2 regions of the Roseateles sp. SL47 genome follow, and region 2 is predicted to be linked to the other one. Evidence: riboswitches for the same ligand, from Rfam matches in the RefSeq annotation. Region 2 holds a riboswitch; the other holds the start of a gene.
The links. A riboswitch is a leader RNA that binds a small molecule or an ion and turns the genes downstream of it on or off. The one in region 2 is predicted to bind S-adenosylhomocysteine.

Region 1: linked by a shared signal. The riboswitch ahead of ahcY (adenosylhomocysteinase) and the one ahead of metH (methionine synthase) in region 2 are both predicted to bind S-adenosylhomocysteine.

Annotation. Positions count from the first base shown of each region.
Region 1 covers NZ_CP113068.1:493,136-497,552, reverse strand. The annotation lists gene metF (methylenetetrahydrofolate reductase [NAD(P)H]) at 1-160, opposite strand, end outside; gene OU995_RS02070 (TlyA family RNA methyltransferase) at 157-942, opposite strand; gene ahcY (adenosylhomocysteinase) at 985-2,418, opposite strand; S-adenosyl-L-homocysteine riboswitch at 2,495-2,591, opposite strand; gene OU995_RS02060 (HAD family hydrolase) at 2,623-3,492, shown strand; gene OU995_RS02055 (aminotransferase class V-fold PLP-dependent enzyme) at 3,634-4,417, opposite strand, start outside.
Region 2 covers NZ_CP113068.1:835,478-839,894, reverse strand. The annotation lists gene OU995_RS03600 (homocysteine S-methyltransferase family protein) at 1-51, shown strand, start outside; gene OU995_RS03595 (HD-GYP domain-containing protein) at 71-1,234, opposite strand; S-adenosyl-L-homocysteine riboswitch at 1,452-1,555, shown strand; gene metH (methionine synthase) at 1,710-4,412, shown strand.

The DNA.
Region 1 (4,417 bases), 340 kb from region 2:
CGGTGGCCAGCGTCTTCTCGCGGGTGGAGCCGCCGGCCCCGTAGGTCACGCTGAAATACTGCGGATTCACCGCGCGCAGTTCCTGGACCACGGTCTTGAGCTTCTCGCTGCCGACCGGCGTGTTGGGCGGGAAGAATTCGATGCTGACAGGTGTGCTCATGGGGTGGGTTCCTCCCTCTGCTGCGGGGCCGGCTTGCGGGCCCACAGGAAAAATTCTCGATTGCCGTCGCCGCCGGTGATGGGGCTGTCCATCCAGCCCTGCACCTGCCAGCCCAGCGCGGCGGCTGCATCGCGCGCCTGCTGCTCCAGCTGCGGATACAGCGTCACATCCTTCACCAGCCCGCCCTTGCCGATGGCCTGCGGCCCCAGCTCGAACTGCGGCTTGACCAGCAGCAGCGCCTGGCCGCCGGGCGCCAGCCACGGGTCCAGATGGGGCAGGGCGCCGACCATCGAGATAAAGCTCAGGTCGCCCACCACCAGATCAAAGCCGACCGCAGGGGCCCGCTCGCGCAGCCCGGACTCCGCCAGCGCCCGCACATGGGTGCCTTCCAGGGCGGCCACCCGCGGGTCCTGACGCAACGATGCATGCAGCTGGTCGTGCCCCACATCCAGCCCCACCACACGGGTGGCGCCGGACTTGAGCAGGCAGTCGGTGAAGCCGCCGGTGCTCTGGCCGACATCCAGCGCGGTCAGGCCGGTGACGTCGATGCCGGTGGCTTTCAGGGCGCCTTCCAGCTTGAGCCCGCCGCGCGAGACATACCGCAGCTCCGCATCGTCGGTGATGCGCAGCTCCGCATGGTCAGGCAGGGCTTCGCCCGCCTTCTTCAATGGCACCCAGCCCTTGGGCGAATGCCAGGAGACGGCCCCCTGGTCGATCAGCCGCTGGGCGGCGGAACGGGTGGGGGCCAAGCCGGTGGACACCAGCAACTGGTCAGCTCTCATCGGTGGGAAGCACGGCCCCCGCGAAGGAGGCCGTGAAGGACATCAATAGCGGTAGGTGTCGGGCTTGAACGGGCCTTGCTTGGGCACGCCGATGTAGGCGGCCTGCTCGTCCGTCAGCTCGGTGAGCTGCGCATTCAGCGTCTTCAGCTGCAGGCGCGCCACCTTCTCGTCCAGGTGCTTGGGCAGCACATAGACCTTGCCGATGTCGTAGGCGTCGCGGTGAGCGAACAGCTCGATCTGGGCAATGGTCTGGTTGGCGAAGCTGGACGACATCACATAGCTGGGGTGGCCGGTGCCGCAGCCCAGGTTGACCAGCCGGCCCTTGGCCAGCAGGATGATGCGCTTGCCGTCCGGGAAGATCACGTGATCCACCTGCGGCTTGATCTCGTCCCACTCGTACTGTTCCAGCGAAGCGACATCGATTTCGTTGTCGAAGTGGCCGATGTTGCAGACGATGGCGTTGTGCTTCATGGCGGCCATGTGCTCATGGCGGATGACGCTCTTGTTGCCGGTGGTGGTGACGAAGATGTCGGCCTTGTCGGCGGCCCATTCCATCGTCACGACACGGTAGCCTTCCATGGCGGCCTGCAGGGCGCAGATCGGGTCGATTTCCGTCACCCACACCTGGGCGGACAGGGCACGCAGGGCCTGGGCGGAGCCCTTGCCCACGTCCCCATAACCGGCCACCACGGCGATCTTGCCGGCTACCATCACGTCGGTGGCGCGCTTGATGCCGTCCACCAGCGATTCACGGCAGCCATAGAGGTTGTCGAACTTGCTCTTGGTGACCGAGTCGTTCACGTTGATGGCACGGAACAGCAACGAGCCCTTGGCGGCCATTTCCTTCAGGCGATGCACACCGGTGGTGGTTTCTTCGGTCACGCCGATGATCTCGGCGCTCTTGCGGGTGTACCAGCTGCTGTCTTCGGCCAGCTTGCGCTTGATGGCGGCAAACAGCACGCGCTCTTCTTCGCTGCCGGGGTTGGCCAGCACGGACAGGTCCTTCTCGGCCTTCTGGCCCAGGTGCATCAGCAGCGTGGCATCGCCGCCGTCATCCAGGATCATGTTGGGGCCTTCGCCCGCCGAGCCCTTGGCGCCGAACTCAAAGATGCGGTGGGTGTAGTCCCAGTAGTCTTCCAGCGTCTCGCCCTTGTAGGCAAACACCGGTGTGCCACGGGCCACGAGGGCAGCGGCGGCATGATCCTGGGTGGAGAAGATGTTGCAGGAAGCCCAGCGCACGTCGGCGCCCAGGGCCTGCAGGGTTTCGACCAGCACGCCGGTCTGGATGGTCATGTGCAGGGAGCCGGCAATGCGAGCGCCCTTGAGCGGCTGGCTGGCGGCGTATTCCTCGCGGATGGCCATCAGGGCAGGCATTTCGCTTTCGGCGATGCTGAGTTCCTTGCGGCCCCAGTCGGCCAGCGACAGGTCTTTGATCAGGTACTGGTCTTGTGCCAGCGGCTTGAGAACGGCGTTCATACGGGCTCCTGCGTAGGTTGAGCCGTTGACACTTGGCGCCGGGGGACAGCACACCCACCCGGCCGCCTGAAAGGTCAACGGGTGAGCGCGGTTGCTGGGCTGTGAGAGGGTACGAACACAGCGGTTCCGAGCCTGGCCTCTGACGGTGAGAGGTCGCAACGCTCCTCGGAACGAAGCCAGATTCTAGACGCACAATCGCCGGCCATGAAGCCTCTGATCTTCTGTTCTCGTGAGGAATGGCGCGCCGTGCAGGGCGTGCTGACCGATATTGACGACACGCTGACCACCGACGGCCGCCTGGCTCCGGCGGCCCGCGAGGCCTTGCAACGGCTGGCCCAGGCGGGGGTTCCGGTGATTGCCATCACCGGACGCCCGGCCGGCTGGAGCGAGCCGATGGCCAGGGACTGGCCGGTGCTGGGCATCGTGGCGGAAAACGGTGGGGTGCTGCTGCGGCGGGGCGACGCCGGACCCGACGGCGTGGTGCATGCCGACGGGGTGCACGAATCGAGCGCCAACCGCCCGGTGGAGAGGCTGTTCACCCAGGATGCGCCCACCCGACGCCAGCATGCCGCTCGTTTGCGGCAATGCACGGACGACATCCTGGCCCGTGTGCCCGGCGCGCGGCTGGCGACTGACAGTGCGGGCCGCCAGACCGACATTGCCATCGACCACAGCGAGCATGCCCATCTGCCCCCGGAGGGCATCGAGGCGGTGTGCGGCATCATGCGCGCCCATGGATTGCAGGCCACGGTCAGCTCCATCCACATCAACGGCTGGATCGGTTCGCATAACAAGTGGACCGCCGCCGAGTGGGCCGTGCCGGTGCTCACCGGTCGAGATTTCGATCCGGCGCGCTGGCTGTATGTCGGCGATTCCAGCAACGACCAGCTGATGTTTGAACGGTTGCCGCTGACGGTGGGGGTGGCCAACATCCGGCGCTTCCTGCCGGTGCTGGCGCACCTGCCTGCCTATGTGACGGAGGGCGAGCGCGGCGATGGATTTGCGGAAGTGGTCCAGGCGCTGTTGGCCGCCCGGGCCACCCAGGCCGCAGGTGACGCGACCACGGCGGCGTGATCCGACCCCCCGGGAGCCTCAGACACAGCGGCCACATCAGCGGCGCCCACATCAGCGGCGCCCACATCCGCAGCGCCCGATGCATGCCAAACGACCCCGAGGGGAGCATGAGCGCCAGGCGTCACGCTGAGGGCGTCCCCCTCAGGGCAGCAGGGCGAATCCACCGGCCAGGCTGAACGCTTGGGAATGGCCGAGCCGGCGCAGGGCGCGGGCGGCTTGGGTGCTGCGATTGCCGCTTCGGCAGCAGAACACCAGTGGCGTGTCTGGCGGCAGATTGCGCCAGGCGGGGAGCTGATTCAGCAACGTGGACAGCGGCACCACTTCGATGTGCGCCTGCGCCGCCAGCGGCCAGCGTTGTGCCAGCGGGCTCATCTGCTGCTCATAGGCCTCGCGCACATCCACCAACACCAGCCGGCGTGCGCTGGCGAGTTCGTCCGCCAGGTCGGCCTGGCTGATCTCGATCTTGTCGGCCTGGCTGATCTCGATTCGGTCGGCCGGTCCGCTGGCAGGACTGCCGACATCATGGCCGGTATCCACGCGGGCACCGCAGGCCATCGTCTGGAACTCGGTGGGCGCCAGATGACGTTCGAGATCGGCCTTGGCCTGCACAAAGGCCTGCGCCTTCACACGGCCCGTGAGTACGCCTTCCACCAGCGGCTGGGCCTTGCATTCGACCGCCAGCGTGGTGGCGAATCGCTGGTCGTAGTCGTGGCCGGGCAGCAGCAGCGTGTCGCCGCCGATCACCTGGTGGATCAGATGCAGCGAGTCGAAGTAGGAGCGTGGTGTGCTGACCGGGAAATCGCTCCGCCCCAAAGCGCCGGGCATCACCGTGTCACCCACGAAGGCGGCGCACAGGCCGGTGGAGTCTTCCAGTAGATAGGCGGTGGAATCGAGCGTGTGGCCGGGAACGGCCAGTCGACGGATC
Region 2 (4,417 bases):
GGTTCCAAGCTGTTCACCGATCTGGGCACCGATCTGGTCAACGAGGAATGAGCGGCCCACGCCGCCCTCGTCAGTAAAGCTTTTGCAGCGCGTCCATGTTGACGCGCAAGCGCATCTCATGCGGCGCCAGACTGGCGCTGATCGCGTTGGCCGGCAACCGGGTGTCCCGGATCACGGGTGACGTCAGCGGCGAACCGCTGCGGCCCACCAGGGCGGCGACGGTCGGCTCATTGGCGGAGTGGCCGCGCTTGAGCACCATCGCCTCTTCACCACTGGCCAGCCGCACCAGCGACCCGGGCGGATAGAGGCCGATGGCCTTGATCAGGGCTGCGCCGGCCTCGTCGGGCGCCTGGTGCTCGTCCAGATAAACCGCCCGAGCCGCCTGCGCCGCCGACAGCGGACGGCGGCTGCGGCGCGGGCTGATGCGGGCGCCGTAGACATCGATGCGGCGCAGCAGCCGCGCCATCAGCTCACCGTCCGACCGGCCTGACAGCGGGCCTGGACCGGCATCATGATGCAGCCGCACCGCCGCCAGCCAGGCGTCATCATCCACACCCATGGCCTGCAGCAGCGCGGCGGACTGGTCCCCATGACCCGCCAGGGCCTCCCGCTCGCTGGTGGCCAGCACGCTGGTCCGCAGCGCCCATTGGTCCTGGTCCCGGCTGATGCTCAGGTTCATGGTCAAGGCGGCCAGCGTCAGCACACGGCGGCGGGCTTCGCCCCAGCCGAGTTGCCGGGCGGTCATCTCGGCCATCACCAGGGTCAGCAGGGCATGGCGGGCGCTGTAATCCAGCGGCTCCTGCCCGGCGTCATGGATCAGCAGGGCCAGCGACGGGTCGGGCTGCGGATGCAGCCGGGCCAGCACCCGGTCCAGCAATTGAGACAGGCGCACCAGGAAGTCCGCGCGTTCCGGGTCGCGCAGCAACTGCTGCGTCTGGGACTGGAGGTCGCTCCAGGCCGCAGTCTCGCTGACCGGGCCGGTGCGGGCCGGCCGCTCCGGCCGCAGGTCGGCATGGAAATCGGTCTGGGCCTTGGCCAGGGCGGCAATCGGCGCCCCCTGCAGCATCATCGTGTCCAGCTTGTGAGCCAGGGCTCGCTGATATTCACGGGTCTCATGCGCCTGCACAAACGGGCCGCGCGCGATCAGATCCCGCACCTGCGGCGTGTCAGGCAACGGTTGGCCGGCGGCAAAGAGCAACTGGCCGGACGCGTCTCGCAAGGAGAAGGACAGCATCTGCCCCACTCGCAAGCTGTGAGGAGGTAGTTGGATGAGTTCCAAGGCGGTGCGGGCACATGCCGGTGACGCTCCGTCGGGCTCCCTCTGCCCGGAGGTGTCACCTTCGTGCCAAAGTTGTCGTTATGGTGAAGTTGTCGGCCAGCATACGCCGACCCTGAAGCCCGGGAAGGCCCCAACCCCCCTGAAACAGGCCCCGGACCGGTAGAATGCACGCCGTTCCGAGGAGCGTTGCGATGGGCCCAGACCCGAGGGGCTCACCAGGCTCGGACGGGCGGCCCGGCTTCACTCCCGGCCGTGCAACAACGACGCTCACCGACCCATGTCTTTCCAGGGGTGGCGGTGAGTTGCGCGGCCCCAGGTGTTGTCCTAGTTTTCTGAGGCCGCCATGTCTGCCACCACCCCATCGTCTGCGTCTCCTTCCCTCCCGGCGGCTTCCAACGCCCCGGTGGCTTCCAAGGTCCCGGTGGTGCCGATGAAACTCTCCGGTCTGGAACCCGTGCAGATCGGCGCCGGCACGCTGTTTGTCAACATCGGCGAACGCACCAACGTCACCGGCTCCAAGGCCTTCGCCCGCATGATCCTCAACGGCCAGTTCGAAGAGGCCTTGAGTGTGGCGCGCCAGCAGGTGGAAAACGGCGCCCAGATCATCGACATCAACATGGACGAGGCCATGCTGGACAGCAAGGCCGCCATGGTGCGCTTCCTCAACCTGATCGCTTCCGAGCCGGAAATCGCGCGGGTGCCGATCATGATCGACTCTTCCAAGTGGGAGGTGATCGAGGCCGGGCTCAAGTGCATCCAGGGCAAGGGCATCGTCAATTCCATCTCGCTCAAGGAAGGCGAAGCCGAATTCCGCCGCCAGGCCCGGCTGATCCGCCGGTATGGCGCCGCCGCCGTGGTGATGGCCTTTGACGAGACCGGCCAGGCCGACACCTTCGCCCGCAAGACTGACATCTGCGCGCGCGCCTACCGCATCCTGGTGGACGAGATCGGCTTCCCGCCCGAAGACATCATCTTCGACCCCAACATCTTCGCCATTGCCACCGGCATCGAAGAGCACAACAACTACGCGGTCGACTTCATCAACGCCACGCGCTGGATCAAGCAGCACCTGCCTGGCGCCAAGGTGAGCGGCGGGGTGTCCAACGTCTCCTTCAGCTTCCGTGGCAATGAGCCGGTGCGCGAAGCCATCCACACCGTGTTTCTCTACCACGCCATCCAGGCGGGCATGGACATGGGCATCGTCAACGCCGGCATGGTCGGTGTGTATGACGAGATCCCCGCCGACTTGCGCGAGCGCGTCGAGGATGTGGTGCTGAACCGCCGGGACGACTCGACCGAGCGGCTGCTGGAGGTGGCCGAGTCGGTCAAGGGCGCGGCCAAGGACGACAGCGCCAAGCTGGCCTGGCGTTCCGGTGATGTGGATGCGCGGCTCTCGCATGCCTTGATCCATGGCATTACCGATTTCATCGTGGAAGACACGGAAGAGGCCTGGCAGGCCATCCGCGCACGCGGTGGCCGTCCGCTGCATGTGATCGAAGGCCCGCTGATGGCCGGCATGAATGTCGTGGGCGACCTCTTCGGTGCCGGCAAGATGTTCCTGCCGCAGGTGGTGAAAAGCGCGCGGGTGATGAAGTCCGCCGTGGCCCATCTGGTGCCCTACATCGAAGAAGAAAAACGCCAGCTGGCTGCCGCCGGGGGCGACGTGAAGCCGCGCGGCAAGATCGTCATTGCCACGGTGAAGGGCGATGTGCACGACATCGGCAAGAACATCGTCACCGTGGTGCTGCAATGCAACAACTTCGAGGTGGTCAACATGGGGGTGATGGTCCCCTGCCAGGACATCCTCGCCAAGGCCAAGGTGGAAGGTGCGGACATCATCGGCCTGTCCGGCCTGATCACGCCCAGCCTGGAAGAGATGCAGCATGTGGCCGCAGAAATGCAGCGCGACGACTACTTCCGCGTGAAGAAGATCCCGTTGCTGATCGGCGGGGCCACCACCAGCCGGGTGCATACGGCGGTGAAGATCTCTCCGCATTACGAAGGTCCGGTGGTGTATGTGCCGGATGCCTCGCGCTCGGTGGGCGTCTGCTCGGACCTGCTCTCCGACGAGCGGGCCACCCGCTTCATCGATGAGCTCAAGGCTGACTACGACAAGGTCCGCAACCTGCATGCCAACAAGAAGCAGGCCCCGCTGGTGACGCTGGCGCAGGCGCGTGCCAACAAGCTCAAGCTGGATTTCGACAGCTATCGTCCGCCCGTGCCACGCTTCATCGGCAAGCGGCATTTCCGCAATTACGACCTCGCCGACCTGGCGCAATGCATCGACTGGGCGCCGTTCTTCCAGACCTGGGACCTGGCGGGATCGTTCCCGGCCATCCTGAAGGACGAGATCGTTGGCAGTGAAGCCCAGCGGGTGTTCAGCGACGGCAAGCGCATGCTGCAACGGATCATCGAAGGCCGCTGGCTGACCGCCAATGGCGTCATGGGCCTGTACCCGGCGGCGCAGGTGAATGACGACGACATCGAGATCTACACCGATGAATCCCGCAGCGAGGTGCTGATGACCTGGCGCGGGCTGCGCATGCAGTCCGAGCGGCCGGTGGTGGACGGTGAGCGCCGGCCCAACCGGGCGCTGGCGGATTACATCGCTGCCAAGGGCACGGTGCCGGATTACATCGGGCTGTTTGCCGTCACCGCCGGCCTGGGCGTGGACAAGAAGGAAGCGCAGTTCCTGGCCGACCTGGACGACTATTCCGCCATCATGCTCAAGGCCCTGGCCGACCGTCTGGCGGAAGCCTTCGCCGAACGCCTGCACCAGCGGGTGCGCCAGGAGTTCTGGGCCTATGCCCCGGACGAGGCGCTGAGCAACGAGGCCATGATCCAGGAGAACTATCGCGGCATCCGGCCGGCGCCGGGATACCCCGCCTGCCCGGACCACCTGGTCAAGCGCGATGTGTTCCGCGTGCTGCAGCCCGAAGACATCGGTATGGGCCTGACCGACGCCATGGCCATGACCCCGGCGGCCAGCGTGAGCGGCTTTTATTTCTCGCATCCGCAGGCCAGCTATTTCAACGTCGGCCGCATCGGCGAGGACCAACTGGAGGATTGGGCCGCGCGCATGGCGCTGGACCATCAGGACGCGCAACGCGCCCTGGCGCCACTGCTGGGCTGAACGCC